DNA from 4 places in the Pantoea jilinensis genome. Region 3 is predicted to be linked to each of the others. Evidence: predicted binding sites of a transcription regulator. Region 3 holds the regulator's gene; each other region holds the start of a gene.

Region 1 (5,645 bases), 780 kb from region 3:
GGCTGGGGCTGAGCGCCGTAACGCCCTGGGATGGGCATCAGTCCATCGCGGTAGAGATCAATAAGCAGCTTCCCTGAACGTAAAAATTGATAATGTTAACAATGATGCGTGCCATTGCCTGCTGCCTCTGGCACAAAGTCAGCTATGCTCATCGGGTAAGCCGATTCGACTCCGGGCTGTGACCTGAACGATGGGTAGACCTTTTTCATCCGCACAGGGAGATTGGAATGAATTATCGCCTGACCAGCCTGGCTGTGGCCAGCGTCCTTCTGGTGGGTTGTGCCAGTTCAAAGCCCGCGAATAGCGATCCTGCCGGGCGCAGCGATCCATTCGAAGGCTTTAACCGCACGATGTTTAACTTTAACTACAATGTGCTGGATCCGTATGTGTTACGTCCGGTCGCTGTCGCCTGGCGCGATTATGTGCCGGTTCCGGCACGTACCGGCCTGAGCAATTTCCTTGGCAACCTGGAAGAACCTGCCAGCATGGTCAACGCCATCCTGGTGGGTGACGGGCGCGATGCGGGTATTCACTTTACCCGTTTCTTCCTGAACAGCGTTCTGGGCCTGGGCGGTTTCATTGACGTTGCCGGTAAAGCGAACCCGGAACTGGCGCGTGAAGAGCCGCACCGTTTCGGTACTACGCTGGGTCATTACGGCGTTGGCTATGGTCCTTACGTTGAACTGCCTGCCTATGGCAGCTTTACGGTTCGTCAGGATGGCGGCGACTACGTTGATACCCTCTATCCGATTCTTGGCTGGCTGACCTGGCCGATGTCGATCGGTAAATGGACGCTTGAAGGGATCGAGACCCGTGCGCAGCTGCTGGATTCCGATGCGATCCTGAAACAGCAGAGCGATCCTTACGCCTTTATTCGTAACGCTTACTTCCAGCGTCACGACTTCCTGGCGCGCGGTGGCAAGCTCAAGCCGGAAGACAACCCTAACGCAGCCGCGATTCAGGATGACCTGAAGGATATCGACGCGCAGTAAGTGCAGGATCCCCTGCCTGCGTGTCGCTGTGTTTTTCTGCAGAGCGCACAGCAGCTGAAGTGATGGGAGCATACGCCCGGAACAAAGCATCGCGGGCCATGGATAAAAACGCCGGGAGCGTTTTTAAACAACGCAAAGCGTTGGCCCGGCAGCGGGCGCATCTCAGGGATGAGGTGCGTAATCGCCCACGCTGAGCAGTCAGGTATGGCGGGTTTTGCGTCTTTGCAAAGGGCGCATGCTCCCTGAGCCAGCCAGCGACCCGCCGCCACAAAAAAGGGCGACTCACCAGAGTCGCCCTTTTTGATCGTGCTATTTCATCAGAACTTGTAGTTAAAGTTCGCGCCGTAAAGCCAGGCCTTACCTTCAGAGGTAAAGGTATAAGGACCTTCTTTCACCGTCACTTTCTGTCCGTGCATATAAGAGATGCCTAAATCAACAGAGGCATTATCGTTAAAGGCATAAGAGGTACCGGCACTTAGCCACAAACGATCCTGGTCCGGAATAGAGATAGAACGCTTATCTGCTGGCACCGGGCTGTCATCAAACGCAATACCGGTACGGAAAGTCCAGTTCTTGTCGTAGGAATAGGTCGTGCCCAGCGCAATGCGGTACGCATCGTGGAAGCTTTCATCTTTATAGAACAGCGTCTGGCCGTTTGAACCGGTCGCTTTCAGCTCCTGGAACTGACTCCAGCTGGTGTACGCCAGGCTGTAGTGAACCGCCCACTGCGGTGCCACTTTATGCCAGCCCGACACTTCCCACATTTCCGGCAGATTCAGGGTTAATGCGCCCGGAACGGTCGTGCCGTTGGTGCCATCAGGAACACCGGTCACGGTCGGATCATTAAACGCATTCAGCCGTGATGAGAGGTTGCTCTTGTAATCGCCATCGAAATCAATTTTAACTTCTGAACGGTAGGTAAAGCCGAAGCGGTTATTTTCATCCACTTCATACAGGACACCGGCATTCCAGCCGTAGCCCCACTTATCGCCTTTCAGATGGGCCACCTGGGTATCAGCCGGAATACCCAGCCTCGCGCCTGATTCACCTGCATAGCGTTCAATTTTGGCTTTGGCGTAAACCGCATCAAAACCCACACCCACACTAAAATGATCATTCAGACGATAGGCGGTGCTGAGATTGAAATTGCCGGTCATCAGGTCGGTTTTACCCCCGTAACCGCCTGCGGTGTAGCCATTATTAAACTCTGTGGCTAAGCCATAATTTGACGTTGCAGATGCGCCAATCCACCACTGATCGTTAATAGGCTGAACGTAATGAATATTGGGGATCCACTGATTCGGGGCAATATTATTGGCATCCAGGCTGCGTCCGCTGGGACTGCGACCACTGATGTTGACATCTGGCGCAATATAAACCGCACCGAGTGAAAATTCAGGACGATCCATTAATGCCATCGTCGCCGGGTTACGGCTGGCTGACGCCGCCGTATCGCCCATTGCCCCTTCGCCTGAATATGCGCGACCTAAACCAATCGTAGAGAATTCATTTAACTGAAATCCAGCTGCGTAAACGTGTGAAGAGACAAGCGCCACTGCAGCCGCCACGGCTGACTTTGCAAACAGGTTTTTATGGTTCATGACCACAACCTCATGTGAATTATTATTTAACGCTATAACGTCGCGTAACAAAGGACGGCGGATTGTAGGGACTGATGTAAAGCGCACATATCAGACCAGTGCGGAGAGTATAGGTCCGACCTGTGTGCATGTTGCAATATTGTTTTTCAAATATTTCAGAATTGATCGCTTAAAATTCGATCTGCTTAACAAAACAGCCCCAATTCTGCACAGCATACCGATTCCAGTTTGTTCTGGATCAATTTTTATTGTGATATTCGTCACTTAGGGCCATACGCGTGGCGCATTTTTGGGCAAGCAGGTAAAATTTCGGTCATAAAATCGCGCAAACCGCCAGAATGCTGGTCAGGAGAATGAAATGACTGATGCCATTAAAAAATGCAGTGCGACCGAAACCGCAGCCTGTTGCTGTGTTGATGTGGGCACAGTGATGGATAACACCGATTGCACTGCAAGCTGGTCAGAATGGTTTGCTCAGCGTGCCGATGCGGAAGCGAAATTAGCGCAACTTACCCAGCGCGCGCGTGAGGTTGAATCAGAACCCTGTGTGATTGAATCGCGCTTCAGCGAAGTAAATCAGGGCGTACAGCTCGATGTCGATTTCACCTTCAGCTGCCAGGCTGAAACCCTGATTTTTCAGCTCGGTTTGCGTTAAATCTCTAAGCGCCGCGTACATGCGGCGTTTTTCATTTTCGTGTTTCCCTTCGCACTTTTTCCTTTCCGATATTGGCGGCTCACCCGCTTGTGGTTAACACTGATCAGGTCAGACCTCTTCAGGCAATGATGCCACAGTCCCAGCCACAGGTGAGAATAATGAGCAAAGCGCAGCCGCTGCTGACGCGTGATGGTGAACGCATCGCAATAACCCATGGGTTACGCACCCCTTTCCTGCGCCAGGCGACCGGCTTTCATGGCATTCCCGCCATTGAACTGGGACGTATGGTGGTCAGCGAATTAATGGCGCGCAGTGAACTTCCCGCTGAAGTGATAGAGCAACTGGTCTTTGGCCAGGTCGTGCAGATGCCGGAAGCGCCGAACATTGCGCGGGAAATTGTTTTAAGCAGCGGGCTGAATGTACATACCGACGCTTACAGTGTCAGCCGTGCCTGCGCCACCAGTTTTCAGGCGGTAGCGAATGTGGCAGAAAGTCTGATGGCGGGCACCATCTCTGCGGGCATCGCGGGTGGGGCTGACTCCTCTTCAGTGCTGCCAATCGGTGTCAGTAAAACGCTGGCGCGTGCGCTGGTGGATCTCAATAAAGCCCGCAGCGCCGGGCAGAAACTGCAGATCCTGCGACGTCTGCGCCCACGCGATCTGCTGCCGGTGCCACCCGCAGTGGCGGAGTATTCCACCGGCCTGCGCATGGGCGACACAGCCGAACAGATGGCGAAGAGTCACGGCATTACCCGTGAAGCACAGGATGCGCTGGCACTGCGATCCCATCAGCATGCCGCCCGAGCCTGGCAATCCGGGGTACTGAATCAGGAAGTGATGGCCGCTTTTGTGCCGCCGTGGAAAACCGCTATCGATCAGGACAATAACGTCCGTATGAATGCCAAAGCGGAGGATTACGCCCGACTGCGTCCGGCATTTGATCGCCAGCACGGTAGTGTTACTGCGGCCAACAGTACGCCACTCACCGACGGCGCGGCCGCGGTGATTCTGATGCGCGAGGGCCGCGCCCGCGAGCTGGGTATCAGACCGCTGGGTTATCTGCGCAGCTACGCTTTTTCCGCTATCGGGGTGCAGCAGGATATGCTGCTGGGTCCGGCGTACGCTTCACCACTGGCCCTGGATCGCGCTGGCGTGACCCTGGCCGATCTGACGCTGATCGATATGCATGAAGCGTTTGCCGCCCAGACGCTGAGCAACCTGCAGATGTTTCGCGATGAGCGCTTTGCCCGTGAGGTACTGAATCGTCCGCATGCGCTGGGCGAAGTGAATGAAGAGCGCTTTAACGTGCTGGGCGGTTCAATCGCCTATGGTCATCCTTTCGCCGCCACGGGCGCGCGCATGATTACCCAGACGCTGAACGAATTACGCCGCCGGGGTGGCGGGTTAGGACTGGTCACTGCCTGTGCAGCAGGTGGTCTGGGTGCGGCAATGGTTCTGGAGGCCGAATAATGGAGCAGAATGCGTTTCATCTGAAGATGCGACTGGATCACGTCGGCATCATCACGATTGATGTCCCTGATGAGAAAATGAACACCCTGAAAGCGGAATTTGCCGGGCAGATCACCGCGATTATTGCGGAGGCGCGGCGCGATCCAAAGCTGGCTGGCCTGGTGCTGATTTCCGGCAAGCCGGATAACTTCATTGCGGGTGCGGACATCAGCATGATCGACCGCTGCAAGAGCGAACAGGAAGCTGAAGCGCTGGCAAAACAGGGCCAGGAAGTGATGGCTGCGCTCGACGCGCTGCCGTTCCCGGTGGTTGCAGCCATCCACGGTGCCTGCCTCGGCGGCGGACTGGAGCTGGCGCTGGCCTGCGATGCACGTATCTGCTCGCTGGATGATAAAACCCGGCTCGGATTACCGGAGGTACAGCTCGGCTTGCTGCCAGGCTCTGGCGGCACTCAGCGGCTGCCACGCTTAATCGGCGTGCAGCAGGCGCTGCCGCTGATTCTGACTGGCAAAACGCTGCGGGCTAAACAGGCACGTAAGCTGGGTGTGGTTGATGACGCGGTGCCGCAGGCGATTCTGCTGGAGACCGCCATCGCCCGTGTGAAAAAGGGCAAGGTCAGCGGACGAACGCTGCCGCTGCGCGACCGTCTGCTGCATGGCCCGATTGGCCGTCAGGCACTGTTTGCCCTGGCGAGCCGTCAGACAGCTGCCAAGACCCAGGGCAATTATCCGGCGGCAAATCGCATTATTGAGGTGGTGCGCATCGGGCTGGAACAGGGCAGCCGGGCAGGACATGATGCTGAAGCGCGTGCCTTTGGTGAACTGGCGATGACGCCAGAATCCGTTGCGCTGCGCGGCATCTTCTTCGCAACAACGGCCATGAAGAAAGAGCGGGGCGGAGACGCGGAGCCTGCCGCGGTGAAAAGCGT
Region 2 (5,645 bases), 1.5 Mb from region 3:
AGCCCCATATCGTGTTTATAACATTGGTAATAGTCAGCCTGTTACGTTGATGAGCTATATCGAAGCGATTGAGAAAGCACTGGGTATTACTGCGAATAAAAATCTGATGCCGATGCAACCCGGTGATGTACTGGAAACCAGTGCGGATACAAGCGCGTTGTTTGAGGCCATTGGTTTTAAACCGCAGACCGGTGTTGAAGAGGGCGTTAAAAAATTCGTTGACTGGTATCGGGATTTTTACAGCGTCTGATTTAAAGAAAAAAGGAAGCGTCTGCTTCCTTTTTTTTGCGCATCAGGCTGATACTAATGTCGCGGCACTGTTTACTGTTTCAGTAAAAAATCGTCCAGCGTTTTACCCTGTTCTTCCAGTGCTATTTTGATCACCGCAGGTGTACGTCCCTGACCGGTCCATGTTCTGGACTCACCTTTTTCATCGGTATAAGCATATTTAGCCGGGCGCACTGAGCGTTTAGCTTTTGCCGCAGTTCGGGGAGTCGCGGCCTGGGCGTTAATCAGTTCATTCGGGTCGATTCCATCGGCCAGCAACATTTCACGATACTGATTAAGTTTACGCGTGCGTTCTTCATTTTCTGCCTGAAAATGCGACTCTTCTTCGCGGCGTTCTTTTACCACCACGTCCAGTTTTTCCAGCATCTCTTCCAGTGTTTCTACGGAATACTCTCTGGCCTGGGCGCGCAGCGTACGGATATTATTAAGAACTTTTAGTGCTTCGCTCATTGTCCTGGTCTCTGAATAAGGGGAAAGTTGTGTTGCCCGCTAATAGTAGTGGTGACGTTAAATAACTTCAATCATAAAAAAAATGATCACGGCTAATAACGCTGGAAATTAAAATAACCTGAGGGGGAATAATTCATAATTATGCCGAATGAAAAATATTTTCGCTTAGTGTGATATGAAATAAATTTAATGTATTTAAGGCAGTAACAAAAATGTCATTGCTTGCATTGCAGTTAAAATAAGCAAAACTTATTCTCTTTCCTGACGCACCTGACGGTCGTCATAAACTGCCTGTTTAACGGTAAGCGGGCGGGCATTACGCTCTATTCCTCCATCGGCGTCAACGTATTCCCTGCGCTTTGTGTTAATATGCGCGCCATTCTGTTCAGTCCCGATGAAGATACGTTCCTATGGCCCAACTCTATTTCTATTACTCTGCCATGAATGCAGGGAAATCAACTGCACTGCTGCAATCTTCCTATAACTATCAGGAGCGCGGCATGCGTTCACTGGTCTACACCGCTGAGATCGATAATCGCTTTGGTGCCGGGCAGGTGAGTTCCCGCATCGGACTTTCGTCTCCCGCTGTGCTCTACAATGCAGAGACTGCACTTTACAGTGAAATTGCTGCTGAACATGCTGTGCAGCCTATTCACTGCGTGTTAGTTGATGAGAGTCAGTTCCTGACCCGGGAACAGGTCAAAGCGCTCTCTGATGTCGTGGACGATCTGGACATCCCTGTGCTCTGTTATGGCTTGCGAACTGATTTCCGGGGTGAACTGTTTGTGGGCAGTCAGTATCTGCTGGCATGGGCTGATAAGCTGGTTGAGCTTAAAACTATCTGTCACTGCGGCCGCAAGGCCAGCATGGTGCTGCGACTGGATAGTGAAGGTAAACCGTTCAGTGAAGGTGAGCAGGTCGTGATTGGCGGTAACGAAAGTTATATCTCCGTCTGTCGTAAGCACTATAAACAGGCGATAGAGCAGGGCTCGTTACAGGCGATTCATGGTGCACAGACTCCGCTGCCGTAACCCTCTTTTCAGGTAATAAAAAACCCGCCGTGGCGGGTTTTCTTATCACAGTGTCAGCGGGTCATTATCAGACCTTTTTCGCCTTCTTATCAGCCTTGATTCCTTTAACCGGCTGCTGAGCAACCGCCTGAGCGACGCTTGAGAACGGTTCAACAAATTCACGACCATAGAAAGTGTCGAGCATAATCTGTTTCAGCTCAGCAATCAGCGGATAACGTGGGTTAGCACCGGTACACTGGTCATCAAAGGCATCATCGGCCAGTTTGTCGACTTTTGCCAGGAAGTCCGCTTCCTGCACACCCGCTTCACGGATGGAGGTCGGGATACCCAGTTCAGTTTTAATCTCATCCAGCCATGCCAGTAACTTCTCGATTTTTTGCGCAGTGCGGTCGCCCGGCGCGCTCAAACCTAAATGGTCCGCAATTTCAGCGTAGCGACGACGGGCCTGCGGACGATCATACTGGCTGAAAGCGGTCTGTTTAGTCGGGTTGTCATTGGCGTTGTAGCGAATAACGTTCGAGATTAACAGCGCATTAGCCAGGCCGTGAGGGATATGGAATTCTGAACCCAGTTTGTGCGCCATTGAGTGACAGACCCCAAGGAAGGCGTTGGCGAACGCAATGCCGGCGATAGTAGCAGCGTTGTGGACACGTTCACGCGCAACCGGATTTTTCGCGCCTTCAGCATAACTGGCTGGCAGATTCTCTTTTAACAGTTTCAGTGCCTGCAGTGCCTGCCCATCAGAGTACTCATTTGCCAGCACAGAAACGTAGGCTTCCAGCGAGTGGGTCACTGCATCCAGACCACCAAAGGCGCAGAGTGAACGCGGCATATCCATCACCAGGTTAGCATCGACAATCGCCATATCCGGGGTCAATGCATAGTCAGCGAGTGGATATTTCTGACCTGTCGCGTCATCGGTCACCACGGCGAACGGTGTGACTTCTGAACCGGTCCCGGAGGTCGTGGTGATGGCCACCATCCGTGCTTTTACGCCCATTTTCGGGAATTTGTAGATACGTTTACGGATATCCATGAAACGTAACGCCAGCTCTTCGAAGTGGGTTTCCGGATGTTCGTACATCACCCACATGATTTTCGCGGCATCCATCGGGGAACCACCACCCAGTGCGATGATGACATCAGGCTTGAAGCTGTTCATCTGCTCGGCACCTTTACGCACGATGCTCAGCGTCGGGTCAGCTTCAACTTCGAAGAAGACTTCGGTTTCGATGCCGTGTGATTTCAGCACGCGGGTGACCTGGTCGGCATAGCCGTTGTTGAACAGGAAACGGTCAGTGACAATAAAGGCACGTTTCGCGCCATCCGTTGCCACTTCTTCCAGCGCAATAGGCAGTGAACCCCGACGGAAGTAGATGGATTTAGGAAGTTTATGCCACAACATATTCTCAGCTCGCTTGGCGACAGTTTTGGTATTAATCAGGTGTTTTGGACCGACGTTTTCTGAAATAGAGTTACCGCCCCATGAACCACAACCCAGCGTCAGAGAGGGGGCCAGTTTAAAGTTGTAGAGGTCACCGATACCGCCCTGTGAAGCCGGCGTGTTGATCAGAATACGCGCAGTTTTCATTTTGTCGCCGAAGTAGTGCACGCGCTCAGTCTGGTTGTCCTGGTCGGTATAAAGGCAGGAGGTGTGACCGATACCGCCCATCGCGACCAGTTTCTCCGCTTTATTAACCGCATCCTGGAAATCTTTCGCCCGATACATCGCCAGCGTTGGGGAGAGTTTTTCATGGGCAAAAGGTTCAGATTCATCCACGAGTTTCACTTCACCAATCAAAATTTTCGTGTCTGCTGGTACGGTTAGCCCGGCCATCTCCGCAATTTTAAATGCCGGTTGACCCACGATGGCCGCATTGAGGCCGCCGTTTTTAAGGATGATATTCTGAACTGCACTCAGCTCGGCGCCCTGCAGCATGTAACCACCATGGCTGGCAAAACGTTCACGCACTGCGTCATAGACCGAATCAACCACGATTACCGATTGTTCTGAGGCGCAGATCACGCCGTTATCAAACGTTTTCGACATCAGAATTGACGCAACGGCACGTTTCACATCGGCGGTTTCATCAATCACCACCGGCGTATTACCGGCACCCACACCAATTGCCGGTTTGCCGGAGCTGTAAGCCGCTTTCACCATTCCCGGTCCACCAGTGGCGAGAATCAGGTTGATATCGGGGTGATGCATCAGCTGGTTTGACAGCTCAACAGATGGGGCGTCGATCCAGCCGATAATGTCTTTAGGCGCACCGGCGGCAATCGCGGCCTGCAGGACGATATCTGCCGCTTTATTCGTCGCGTCTTTGGCACGTGGATGTGGCGAGAAAATGATACCGTTACGGGTTTTGAGGCTGATTAAGGCTTTGAAAATGGCGGTTGAAGTTGGATTAGTAGTCGGGACGATACCGCAAATCAGGCCAATCGGCTCGGCGATGGTGATGGTGCCGAAAGTATCGTCGGTGGCTAACACACCGCAGGTCTTTTCATCTTTATAGGCGTTGTAGATATATTCTGAAGCAAAATGGTTTTTAATGACTTTGTCTTCGACGATGCCCATACCGGATTCGGCAACAGCCATCTTAGCAAGGGGGATGCGGGCATCTGCGGCAGCGAGGGCGGCGGCACGAAATATGGCGTCGACCTGTTCCTGAGAAAAATTGGCATATTCACGCTGGGCTTTTTTTACACGTTCAACCAGTGCATTGAGTTCAGCGACATTGGTTACGGCCATGGTGTTCTCCTGAAGGAAGTTAAACTTTTTTAGTAAACAATCCTGCGCCCTGAGTATAGCCATGCTCAAAAAATGCGCTGTATCAGGATGTAATGACAGGATTTTCAACTGCTTACTGAATAAGTCTTGCGTTGTCTGTGAAGACGTTTTCATTGATGCCGCTAATACTTCCGTTGTGAAAATATTACCTGGTTTGGGGTAGGTCAATTTTGATGCAGATCAATTTAACCGCAGGCTGACACCTTTCAGCACGGGGCTGATCCTTTATCAGCTCAAATGGACTTTCACATGCTGGCAGTCAGCCTGGTAGCGTCTAAATCCAGTCACTTTTTAATCTCTGGTGTAAAGCGCTAAAGGAGCGTTCATTCATCTATATAAATAGCTGGCTCAGCATCTGGTGTACGGGTCTGTTTTCACATACATTAGGCGCGTTTCCCCCCTGTGGTACGGAGTTAAAGTCGTGAACCCTGCGCTGTTAGATTTATCAGGCTATATAAAATTTTTTGTCGGGCTCTTTGCGCTGGTCAATCCAGTGGGCATTATTCCGGTGTTCATCAGCATGACCCGATATCAGGGCGTGGCTGAGCGTAATAAAACTAACCTTACCGCTAATCTTGCGGTGGCCATCATTCTCTGGACGTCACTTTTTCTGGGCGATGCGATTCTGCATGTGTTCGGTATTTCGATTGACTCTTTCCGCATTGCGGGTGGGATTTTGGTCGTCACCATTGCGATGTCGATGATCAGCGGCAAGCTGGGTGAGGATAAGCAGAACAAGCAGGAAAAGTCAGAAACGGCGATCCGTGAAAGCGTGGGCGTTGTGCCTCTGGCGCTGCCACTGATGGCGGGGCCAGGTGCTATCAGCTCGACAATCGTCTGGAGTACCCGTTATCACAGCTGGCTGAACCTGATGGGTTTTACCCTGGCAATCGCTATCTTTGCCTTCTGTTGCTGGTTACTGTTCAGGGCTGCACCATTAATGGTGCGTATTCTCGGCCAGACCGGCATCAACGTCATTACCCGTATCATGGGTTTGTTACTGATGGCACTGGGCATTGAATTTGTTGTAACCGGTATGAAGTCTATTTTTCCCGGTCTGCTGAATTAAACCCTCACTTATT
Region 3 (5,645 bases):
CCCGGAAGCCAATGACTTTGGTCTGCTGGAGCAGAGCTTTAAAGAGTATGGTCAAAGCGGACAGGGCCAGTCGCGTAAATATCTGCACACCTACGATGAAGCCGTACCGTGGAATCAGGTGCCCGGCACCTTTACGCCCTGGCAGCCGCTGCCGCAGAACACTGACATTCTGTTCTATGAAGGACTGCACGGCGGCGTGGTGACGGCGCAGCATAACGTGGCGGAACAGGTTGATTTGCTGGTGGGCGTTGTGCCCATTGTTAACCTGGAGTGGATTCAGAAGCTGGTGCGCGACACCGGCGAGCGCGGTCATTCACGCGAAGCAGTGATGGATTCCGTGGTGCGTTCGATGGAAGATTACATCAATTTCATCACGCCACAGTTCTCGCGCACCCACATCAACTTTCAGCGCGTCCCGACCGTCGACACCTCAAACCCGTTCGCTGCCCGCGCCATTCCGTCACTGGATGAGAGCCTTGTGGTGATTCATTTCCAGGCGCTGGAAGATATCGACTTCCCCTACCTGCTGGCGATGCTGCAGGGTTCGTTTATCTCGCACATCAATACGCTGGTCGTGCCCGGCGGCAAAATGGGTCTGGCGATGGAGCTGATCATGGGTCCGCTGGTGAAGCGGCTGATGGAAGGTAAGCGGATAGAGTAAGAGGTCAGCAAAAAAAACGCAGAGAGCAGAGGCCTTTCGCAAAGATGTAAAACTGGCATTTCTGCGGGGAAAGGCTTACTGCTGAGCTGGCTTCAGGGAGCATACACCTTTCGCAAAGACGCAAAACCGCCATCCCTGGCAGGCTCAGCGCGGGCCATCCCTGGCCCGCTATGCTTTGCTACAGGCATATGCTCCCTTCGCTTCACGTCCGGCAACCACATCCGTTTTCAGAAAGGTCGCCACTGAAAAAACCTGGTGACAAAGAATCTTACAGCAACACCTAAGCTCAACACGCCGGGAACAGGGTCAGAAGAGGAAAGCGTCCCGCGACTGGGACAAAAACGCCGGGAGCGTTTTTAAACAACGCAAAGCGTTGGCCCGGTATGGGCGCACCTCAGGGATGAGGTGCGTAATAGCGCGGGCATAGTCTTAAAGCGGACTCTCTATGCAGGAACGGCACGACACCAGACCGACTCCGAATTGGCCCGCGACTTTAAAATGCCCTTCAGCCTGTTACAGCTCAATCACTTCATAGCTATGCGTAATCGTCACGCCTTTACCCAGCATGATGGCCACCGAACAATATTTTTCAGCAGAAAGATCCACCGCGCGTGAGACCGCTTTATCCTGGAGCGCTTTACCACTCACGATAAAATGCAGGTTGATGTGCGTAAAGATTCGCGGCGCCTCTTCACGACGTTCTGAGGTCAGTTTTACTTCACAATCAGCCACATCGTTACGGCCTTTTTGCAGAATTGATACCACGTCAATCGCGCTGCATCCGCCGGCCGCCATCAGCACCATCTCCATTGGGCTGGGCGCTTTATCGCCCGAATTTCCATCCATCAGTATCTGATGGCCGGATGAGGATTCTCCGAGGAATGTCAGTCCTTCTACCCACTTCACTCTTGCCTGCATGATTTTTGCTCCGGAATACGCTGTTTTGTCGCCAGAGTACGCTTTCGCCTGGTAAACAGCAATCCAGAGAAATCCGCCTGTAGCTGAAGCGAGACAACACAAGACAGTCGGCAAAAGCTGTGCTACAAACAGTGCTGAAAATATTTTTCGTCACCCGATGGCGAAGCCGGGAAGAATGATGCGCACTGCGCCTGATGCGGCCCGAATAATTTCCTGAAAGGGAAACGCTTGAAGCTTTCACCGCCTGACAGGGAAAACTGCCCCCTGTATTTTGGGCACGATTACAACAGAGGATAATAGCGAATGGTTCTCGGCAAACCGCAAACAGACCCTACACTCGAATGGTTCCTGTCCCATTGCCATATTCACAAGTATCCATCCAAAAGTACGCTGATTCACCAAGGTGAAAAAGCAGAAACGCTTTACTACATCGTGAAAGGTTCCGTCGCGGTTCTGATTAAAGATGAAGAAGGCAAAGAGATGATTCTTTCCTACCTGAATCAGGGCGATTTCATTGGTGAGCTTGGCCTGTTCGAAGAAGGCCAGGAGCGCAGCGCCTGGGTACGTGCGAAAAGCGCGTGCGAAGTGGCGGAGATTTCTTACAAGAAATTCCGTCAGCTGATTCAGGTTAATCCCGACATCCTGATGCGACTCTCCTCGCAGATGGCGCGTCGCCTGCAGGTCACGTCTGAAAAAGTGGGTAACCTCGCTTTCCTCGACGTCACCGGACGCATTGCACAGACCCTGCTCAACCTGGCGAAGCAGCCAGATGCCATGACGCATCCCGACGGCATGCAAATTAAAATCACTCGTCAGGAAATTGGCCAGATTGTGGGTTGTTCACGCGAAACCGTGGGCCGTATTTTGAAGATGCTGGAAGATCAGAACCTGATCTCCGCACACGGCAAAACCATCGTCGTTTACGGCACCCGCTAATTCCTGTCACCCACGGCGTGATGGCAACATCACGCCGTTATTGTTTGTGTTGGGCCGATGTGGCGTCGAATTATTTACCATCCTGAAGTCAACTACGCCTTGCGGCAAACGCTGGTGCTTTGTCTGCCCGTCGCGCTGGGCTGGCTGGCTGGCGACCTGCAAAAAGGTCTGCTGTTCTCGTTAGTGCCTGCCTGCTGCAATATTGCCGGTCTGGATACCCCGCATAAACGCTTTTTCAAACGCCTGATTGTGGGTGGCAGCCTGTTTGCCCTCGGCAGCTTCCTGATTCAGTGGCTCACCCTGCATGCCATTCCGCTGCCGCTCATCCTGTTCGCCATGCCCCTGCTGCTCGGCGTGACGGGTGAGATCAGCCCGCTGCATGGTCGTCTGCTGCCCGGCACGCTTATCGCCGCCATTTTTACCCTGAGCCTCATTGGCCGCATGCCCATCTATGTTACCCCGCTGCTCTACATCGGCGGCACGCTCTGGTATGGGCTGTTTAACTGGTTCTGGTTCTGGCTGTGGAAAGAGCAGCCGATGCGCGAAAGCCTCAGCCTGATCTACCGCGAGCTGGCTAACTACTGCGACGCCAAATACACCCTGCTGACGCAGCTGACCGACCCGGAAAAGGCACTGCCGCCGCTGCTGGCGCGTCAGCAGAAAGTGGTCGATCTGATTAACACCTGCTATCAGCAGATGCACATGCTGTCGGCAAGCCGCGATCACAGCCATAAGCGGCTGACGCGCGCCTTTCAGGTGGCGCTGGATCTGCAGGAACACATCTCGGTTAGTCTGCATCGGCCGGAAGAGGTGCAGAAGCTGGTCGAACAGAGCCATGCCGAAGCGGTGATCCGCTGGAATGCCAAAACCATTTCGGCCCGGCTACGGGTGCTGGCGGATAACATCCTTTATCATCAGCTACCCGATCGCTTTGCGATGGACAAACAGCTTGGCGCGCTGGAGAAGATCGCCCATCAGCATCCCGACAATCCGGTGGGTAACTTCTGTCTTTACCACTTCAACCGCATTGCGCGGGTGCTGCGCACGCAGAAACCGCTGTATCAGCGTGATCTGATGGCGGATCGTCAGCGCCGTCTGCCGCTGTTACCGGCGCTGCGCAGTTATCTCTCTTTTCGCTCGTCAGCGCTGCGCACCGCCGGACGCTTTGCGGTAATGCTGATGCTGGGCAGTGCACTGGCGCTGTTCTTCAACATCCCCAAACCTTACTGGATCCTGATGACCATCATGTTCGTCAGCCAGAACGGTTACAGCGCTACGCGTGTTCGCATCCAGCACCGTGCGCTGGGCACCTTTGCCGGTCTGGTGATTGCGGCCGCCACGTTGCGGCTGGCGGTACCGGAGTCGCTGGTGCTGCTGATCATGCTGGCAATAACCTTTATCAGCTATCGCTTTACGCGCCAGTTCTATGGCTGGTCAATGATTGGCTTTACGGTCACGGCGGTTTACTCGCTGCAATTGCTGTCGCTGAATGGCGCGCAGTTTCTGCTGCCGCGACTGATGGATACGCTGATGGGCTGTCTGATCGCCTTTGGCGGAATGCTGTGGCTGTGGCCGCAGTGGCAGAGTGGCTTACTGCGACAGAACGCCCATGATGCGCTGGAAGCCGATCAGGACGCACTGAGATTGTTGCTGGGTAACGAACAGTCACCTGAGAAACTGGCGTATCAGCGCGTGAAGGTGAATCAGGCGCACAATGCGCTGTTTAACTCGCTGAATCAGGCGATGCAGGAACCCGCGTTTAACTCCCGCTATCTGAGTGATATGCGGCTCTGGGTCACGCACAGTCAGTTTATTGTTGAGCACATTAATGCCATAACGATTCTGGCGCGGGAGCACACTATGCTGACCGACTCGCTGGCAGAACGCTATCTGCAATCCTGTGAAATCGCGCTACAGCGGTGTCAGCAGCGGCTGGAATATGATGGTGAAAGCTCACAGGTTAATCTGCTGGATGATCTTGAGAACATCAGTGAGGGACCTGTCACGGTGGTGGAACAGCATGTGCGACGTATTCTTGACCATCTGAGCGTGATGTACACCATCTCCTCACTGGCATGGAACCAGCGACCACAACATGGCCGCTGGCTGATCAGACGCTTACGTAAAAACTAGCCTAGCCGTTAAGCACCTTGCCGACGGCGGTGGCGAAGCGGCGCATGCCCTCTTCGATATCGGCCGGTTCGATAATCAGTGACGGCGCAAAACGCATCACGTCGGTGCCGGCAACCAGCACCATCACGCCCTCAGCGGCGGCGGCATTCAGTATGTCGCGTGACTTCCCGGCATGCTGAGGTTTAAGCGCGGCGCCAATCAGCAACCCCTTGCCGCGAATGTCACTGAACAAGTCATACTTCGCATCAATGGCCTGCAGCGCTGTGACAAAGTGCTCACGCCGCATATCGACACCCGCCAGCACGTCCGGCGTATTGATAATATCCAGCGCCGTTTCAGCGATGGCGCAGGCCAGCGGATTGCCGCCATACGTGGTCCCATGCACGCCTGGTGCCATGGTCGAGGCGATCTCGTTAGTGGTCAGCATGGCGCTGACCGGGAAACCGCCGCCCAGCGCTTTGGCTGAGGTCAGAATATCGGGCTGGACGCCATAATGCTCATAGGCGAACAGTTTGCCGCTGCGTCCCATGCCACTCTGCACTTCATCCAGCACCAGCAGCGCCTGATGCTGATCGCAAAGCTCGCGCAGTCCCTGCATAAATTCCTGCGTCGCGGGCACTACGCCGCCTTCGCCCTGAATCGGTTCAACCACGATGGCGCAGGTGTGGTCGTCGATTACCGCTTTCACTGCATCAAGGTCATTAAACGGCACGTGGACGATATCCGCCGGTTTCGGCCCGAACCCGTCGGAATATTTTGGCTGTCCGCCGACCGTAACGGTAAACAGCGTCCGGCCATGAAAGGCGTTATGGAAGGCGATGATTTTACTTTTAAACGGGCTGTGACGTTTGCAGGCGTAGTAGCGCGCCAGCTTAAACGCGGCTTCGTTGGCTTCGGCACCGGAGTTGGCAAAGAAGACGCGATCGGCAAAGGTCGCCTGGATTAACTTACTGGCAAGGCGCAGCGCCGGTTCGTTGGTGAAGACGTTGCTGGTGTG
Region 4 (5,645 bases), 740 kb from region 3:
AGTAGGGGTGATGCAGTATCGTGATGACGGCTACCTGCCGGAAGCGCTGCTCAACTACCTGGTTCGTCTGGGCTGGTCACATGGCGATCAGGAAATTTTCAGCGTGGCTGAAATGGCTGAGCTGTTTACGCTGGATGCCGTCAGTAAGTCTGCCAGTGCGTTCAACACTGAGAAACTGCAGTGGCTGAACCACCACTATATCAATACGCTGCCGCCAGAATATGTGGCGACACATCTGCAGTGGCATATTGAAGAGCAGAAAATTGATACCCGCACCGGACCGGAACTGGCGAAGCTGGTGGGTCTGCTGGGCGAGCGTTGCAAAACGCTGAAGGAAATGGCTGCATCCTGCCGCTACTTTTACGAAGACTTCGCAGAGTTCGATGCCGATGCGGCGAAGAAACATCTTCGTCCGGTCGCGCGTCAGCCGCTGGAAGTGGTGCGTGACAAGCTGGCCGCCATCACTGAATGGACGGCGGAAAACGTGCATCAGGCGATTCAGAGCACCGCAGATGAGCTGGAAGTGGGTATGGGTAAAGTCGGCATGCCGCTGCGTGTGGCCGTGACCGGTGCCGGTCAGTCACCGGGTCTGGATGTCACCGTGGAGGCGATTGGCCGCAGCCGCAGCGTGGCCCGTATTGAGCAGGCCCTGGCCTTTATCAGTGAGCGCGAAGCGCAGGCGTAATGAACACAGCCGGAGGCGCTACGCTTCCGGTTTTCTTACTCTTCACCAATTCCCAGTCGCTCCAGCACGCCTTTAATCCCTTCACGTAAGATTAATGCAGTGAGTTGATCCTGTTCATCCTGGCTCATTTGCTGGATGGAACTTAACAATAACGCAGGTAATGAATTCGTTACTGCGCCATAGGTGGCTGTGGGTTCATTAAGGTTGCGGGTGGATTGAATAAAACTTTTTACGCGTTCATCAATATGAATAAGACGTGCCTTGCCGCCCTGAACTCCGGGCTTTGGCGTGGTTGTCCAGTTCTCCCGCTTGATCCACTTATTCACCGTTTGCCGACTGTAACCCGTTTCTGCAGCCAGCTCTTCGGGGGTAAGCCATTCCTTTTTCACGACACTGTCCCTGTTAAATACATTAGCGGTACATATTACAGCAAAAAGTAACGGTGAAAAGTAACGTAGGCTGAAATTGCCTTTTGTCTGATGACAAAAGGCAAAACAGAATTACTGAGGATTACTGGCAGGTTCGGCAGCAGGACGGAATGCCAGGAAATAGGCCAGACCAACGAAGACGGCACCTCCTACGGCATTGCCCAGGAAGACGGCGACAAAGTTAGGGAAGTACTCTGCCCAGCTCATCTGACCGGCAAAAATAGCGGCCGGAATAATAAACATGTTAGCGACAACGTGCTGGAAGCCAATGGCAACAAACGCCATCACCGGGAACCACATGCCGAAGATTTTGCCAACCATATCTTTACTCGCAAATGCCAGCCACACCGCCAGACACACCAGCCAGTTACAGCCAATGCCTGAAATAAAGGAATGCAGGAAATCGGCATGAACTTTGGCAGAGGCGATAGCCACGGTCTTTTTCAGGTAGTCACCTTCGGTCATGCCCAGCATATGGCCAAAGAACCATGCAACAGCCACGCTGCCGATAAAGTTCGCCAGGGTCACCCAGAACCAGTTACGCGCTACGCTCATAAAGCTGATGCGGCGGGCGAACCAGGCCACGGGTAACGTCATCATATTGCCGGTCAGCAGCTCGCCACCCGCCAGCACGGTCATAATGATACCTACAGGGAAGACTGCGGCACCTAACAGGCCACCGAAAGAGCCCCATTCAGCGGGCAGGGAGTTAATGACGTGAAGATCTAACAGGAAGCCGGTCGCAATAAATGCACCCGCCATAAAGCCAAGAATCAGAAGGATGCTGACAGGCGCACGACTTTTAGCCACGCCAGACTGGATCGCCAGTTGTGCGATTTCTTTAGGTGTATGCAGCGACATAGTATCTCAATAGTTTTTTTATGATTAATGGGGACGATAACGCCTGGTGGACGCGTGGCCCGCGGGAGAGGGTCCCGGTGGCCACTAAATTAGCGGGCTAAGTTTTGCATGCGAAAAAGACGAAGACAAGAAAATTCCTATAACATATTTAACCGTGAATTAACCTGATGGCAGCGGGTATAACAGTTAAAAAACGGTACTGCGTGACCAGACATGATTTTTATCTGCAGCATGCTGCTGAAACTTCGCAGGTTGCCGCCTTTTTCAGCGATCAAACAGAGAATGTCATTTTGCCGTTGACACCCTGGAGGCGGTTTCATATTATGCCGTCCGTCGCTTAACGCGACAGTTTTTCGGTTCGGGGCTATAGCTCAGCTGGGAGAGCGCCTGCATGGCATGCAGGAGGTCAGCGGTTCGATCCCGCTTAGCTCCACCAAACTTTTTCCCAAAAGTTTGGCACTGAAAAACGATTCCAGATGTGGGGGTATAGCTCAGCTGGGAGAGCGCTTGCATGGCATGCAAGAGGTCAGCGGTTCGATCCCGCTTATCTCCACCATTTTCTGACAACGTCGATGTCATTGTTGTCAAAATCCTTTCTGATTTATCTTTCATTCGCCTTTCTGCGAATCTAACGCTATTGCTTTGCAAATCAGCTGCTGCGCACGGTTAACGCGTACATACCCGGCAAGCGCCGCCGCGTTCTGCCCGGATAACGCTGTGCTGCGCCTCGTGCGCGCTTTACATGCAGAATCTGAGTGTATTGTATAAGGGCAGACGTCGCCTGAAGAGGTATTCAGCGGGAAGAAAAGCAGGGATGGCGAAAAACGAAAAGGGCGAGACAGGCTCGCCCTTTGATGTTCAGCACTGCACTCAGAACGCCAGAACCAGACCGGCGATAGCGGCGGAGAGCACGCTGACCAGCGTAGAGCCGTACAGCAGCTTCAGGCCAAAGCGGGAAACCACGTTGCCCTGTTCTTCGTTCAGGCCTTTAATCGCACCGGCCACGATGCCGATGGAAGAGAAGTTGGCGAACGACACCAGGAACACGGAAAGAATACCTTCTGAAGTGGGTGACAACTGGCCTGCAATTTTCTGCAGATCCATCATGGCAACAAATTCATTCGATACCAGCTTGGTCGCCATAATACTGCCGACCTGCAACGCCTCACCCGACGGCACACCCATCACCCAGGCAAACGGATAGAAGACATAGCCAAGCACGCCCTGGAAGCTGATGCCGAAGATCAGATCAAACAGCGCATTCAGACCTGAAATCAGCGCGATAAAACCAATCAGCATCGCGGCAACGATAATCGCGACCTTAAAACCGGCCAGGATATATTCGCCCAGCATCTCGAAGAAGCTTTGACCTTTATGCAGATCCTGCAACTGCAGATCGTCTTCGTTCTCAACGCGGTAAGGGTTGATCAATGACAGCACGATAAAGGTGCTGAACATGTTGAGCACGAGTGCGGCGACCACATACTTTGGCTGCAGCATGGTCATATAGGCACCGACAATAGACATCGAAACGGTCGACATCGCCGTCGCGGCCATGGTGTACATGCGGCGCTGTGACATCTTGCCCAGGATATCTTTATAGGCAATGAAGTTTTCTGACTGTCCCAGTATCAGAGAACTCACGGCGTTGAAAGATTCCAGTTTTCCCATGCCATTGACTTTCGACAGCACAGTACCGATACCGCGAATAACCCACGGCAGGATACGGAAATGCTGCAGAATACCGATCAGCGCAGAGATAAAGACGATTGGACACAATACGTTGAGGAAGAAGAACGCCAGGCCTTTGTCATTCATGTTACCGAAGACAAAGTTTGTTCCCTGGGCCGCATACTTCAGCAGATGATCAAAGAAGCCGGCGAAGCCTTTGACGAAACCCAGTCCCGCTTCTGAGTTCAGGAAGAACCAGGCGAGCACAATTTCAATCACCAGTAGCTGTATAATGTAGCGAATGCGAATGCTTTTACGATCGTGACTCACCAGCAAGGAGAGTATCCCGACCACCACCAGTGCTAAAAGAAATTGCAAAATATGGGACATAGTTGCTCCAAATTTGAGGAGGGTTGTATTTTGTTGCGTATTCTATGTAACGCGTTACTTAAAAACGAGATCTGAACCACATTATAAGTATTCGCTATCGCTATATTTTCCAGAAAAGTTCCAGAGATCACGCCCTGTTTAAAAATCGTTCAACCCAGATAACCACATAATTATTGTCTGAATTTTACACAGAGCGTAAAGTGACACCGTTGCTCACATTTTTAGCACTCACTTCCTTTACTGTAATGTATAGCAATGGCTATACTTTATAGCAGCATCTATTACACCGATAACAATAAACGAATTTCACTTGCACATGCTAACCCCTAAGCTGCCGGGGCAGGCAAATGTTCAGACAGGGTACCGGATATGCTTGAGAGTCGTACCGCCGAGCGCGCTGCTCGCGGAGTCAGAAAAGTCAAACTCGCACTGCTGGGGCCCGCCTTTATCGCCGCTATTGGCTATATCGATCCGGGCAACTTTGCGACCAACATTCAGGCAGGCGCTGCTTACGGCTACAAATTGCTGTGGGTGGTGGTGTGGGCCAATATCATGGCCATGCTGATTCAGCTCATGTCTGCCAAGCTGGGTATCGCCACCGGCAAAAATCTTGCCGAACACATCCGCGATCGCTTTCCCCGGCCTGCCGTCTGGTTTTACTGGGTGCAGGCGGAAATTATCGCGATGGCCACCGATCTGGCGGAGTTTATCGGTGCCGCACTGGGGTTCAAACTGCTGCTCGGCATTTCATTGATGCAGGGCGCGGTGCTGACGGGCATCGCCACCTTCCTGATACTGATGTTACAGAGTCGCGGACAGAAGCCGCTGGAGCTGGTGATTGGTGGACTGCTGTTATTTGTGGCGGCGGCCTATATTGTCGAACTTTTCTTCTCCCAGCCCAATATTAAAGAGCTGGTGGTCGGCATGGCGCTGCCCGCGTTACCGACGTCGGATGCCGTGTTCCTGGCAGCAGGTGTGCTTGGGGCGACCATCATGCCGCATGTGATTTATCTGCACTCTGCGCTGACGCAGGGCAAAAGTGAGGACAGCAAAGGTCAGCGTTACTCCTCAACTAAACTGGATGTGGCGATTGCCATGACCATCGCCGGATTTGTAAACCTGGCGATGATGGCAACTGCGGCAGCGGCGTTTCATTTTAGTGGTCACAGCAAAATTGCAGAGCTCGATCAGGCCTATCTGACGCTGCAACCGCTGTTAGGTCAGGCTGCCGCAACGGTATTTGGTCTGAGCCTGGTGGCCGCGGGACTCTCCTCAACAGTGGTCGGTACGCTGGCGGGGCAGGTGGTAATGCAGGGCTTTATCCGTTTCCACATTCCACTTTGGGTGCGTCGAACTGTCACCATGTTGCCCTCGTTTATTGTCATCTGGGCAGGCTGGGACCCAACAAAGGTGCTGGTGATGAGTCAGGTGCTGCTGAGTTTCGGTATCGCGCTGGCGCTGATTCCGCTGCTCTCCTTTACCGGCAACCGCGAGCTGATGGGCGATGATATGGTGAACTCGCGTCTGATGCAGAACACCGGGCGACTGATCGTGCTGCTGGTGATTGCGCTCAATCTTTACCTGCTGGTGGGTGAAGCGCTGGGACTGTA

What was found. The regulator CRP, encoded in region 3, controls carbon source genes, mostly activating them, when cyclic AMP is high. The targets are predictions, from matches to a motif close to ATGTGANNNNNNTCACAT.
Region 1: a site for CRP is predicted at 2,842-2,859, ahead of KTJ90_RS05730 (YfcZ/YiiS family protein). Genes of this name have one in related genera too.
Region 2: a site for CRP is predicted at 4,732-4,749, ahead of adhE (bifunctional acetaldehyde-CoA/alcohol dehydrogenase). Genes of this name have one in related genera too.
Region 4: a site for CRP is predicted at 4,100-4,117, ahead of KTJ90_RS05525 (NupC/NupG family nucleoside CNT transporter). Genes of this name have one in related genera too.

The regions. Positions count from the first base shown of each region.
Region 1 covers NZ_CP077746.1:1,198,025-1,203,669, forward strand. The annotation lists gene ccmI (c-type cytochrome biogenesis protein CcmI) at 1-77, shown strand, start outside; gene mlaA (phospholipid-binding lipoprotein MlaA) at 228-992, shown strand; gene fadL (long-chain fatty acid transporter FadL) at 1,310-2,593, opposite strand; gene KTJ90_RS05730 (YfcZ/YiiS family protein) at 2,952-3,248, shown strand; gene fadI (acetyl-CoA C-acyltransferase FadI) at 3,407-4,717, shown strand; gene fadJ (fatty acid oxidation complex subunit alpha FadJ) at 4,717-5,645, shown strand, end outside.
Region 2 covers NZ_CP077746.1:1,887,450-1,893,094, forward strand. The annotation lists gene KTJ90_RS08890 (NAD-dependent epimerase) at 1-250, shown strand, start outside; gene hns (histone-like nucleoid-structuring protein H-NS) at 322-738, opposite strand; gene tdk (thymidine kinase) at 1,149-1,769, shown strand; gene adhE (bifunctional acetaldehyde-CoA/alcohol dehydrogenase) at 1,837-4,524, opposite strand; gene KTJ90_RS08910 (YchE family NAAT transporter) at 4,985-5,632, shown strand.
Region 3 covers NZ_CP077746.1:418,576-424,220, reverse strand. The annotation lists gene KTJ90_RS01935 (phosphoribulokinase) at 1-661, shown strand, start outside; gene KTJ90_RS01930 (OsmC family protein) at 1,175-1,579, opposite strand; gene crp (cAMP-activated global transcriptional regulator CRP) at 1,883-2,515, shown strand; gene KTJ90_RS01920 (YccS/YhfK family putative transporter) at 2,573-4,648, shown strand; gene argD (bifunctional acetylornithine/succinyldiaminopimelate transaminase) at 4,650-5,645, opposite strand, start outside.
Region 4 covers NZ_CP077746.1:1,159,790-1,165,434, forward strand. The annotation lists gene gltX (glutamate--tRNA ligase) at 1-685, shown strand, start outside; gene KTJ90_RS05505 (YfeC-like transcriptional regulator) at 721-1,074, opposite strand; gene KTJ90_RS05510 (formate/nitrite transporter family protein) at 1,186-1,974, opposite strand; tRNA gene KTJ90_RS05515 (tRNA-Ala) at 2,335-2,410, shown strand; tRNA gene KTJ90_RS05520 (tRNA-Ala) at 2,455-2,530, shown strand; gene KTJ90_RS05525 (NupC/NupG family nucleoside CNT transporter) at 2,845-4,035, opposite strand; gene KTJ90_RS05530 (divalent metal cation transporter) at 4,405-5,645, shown strand, end outside.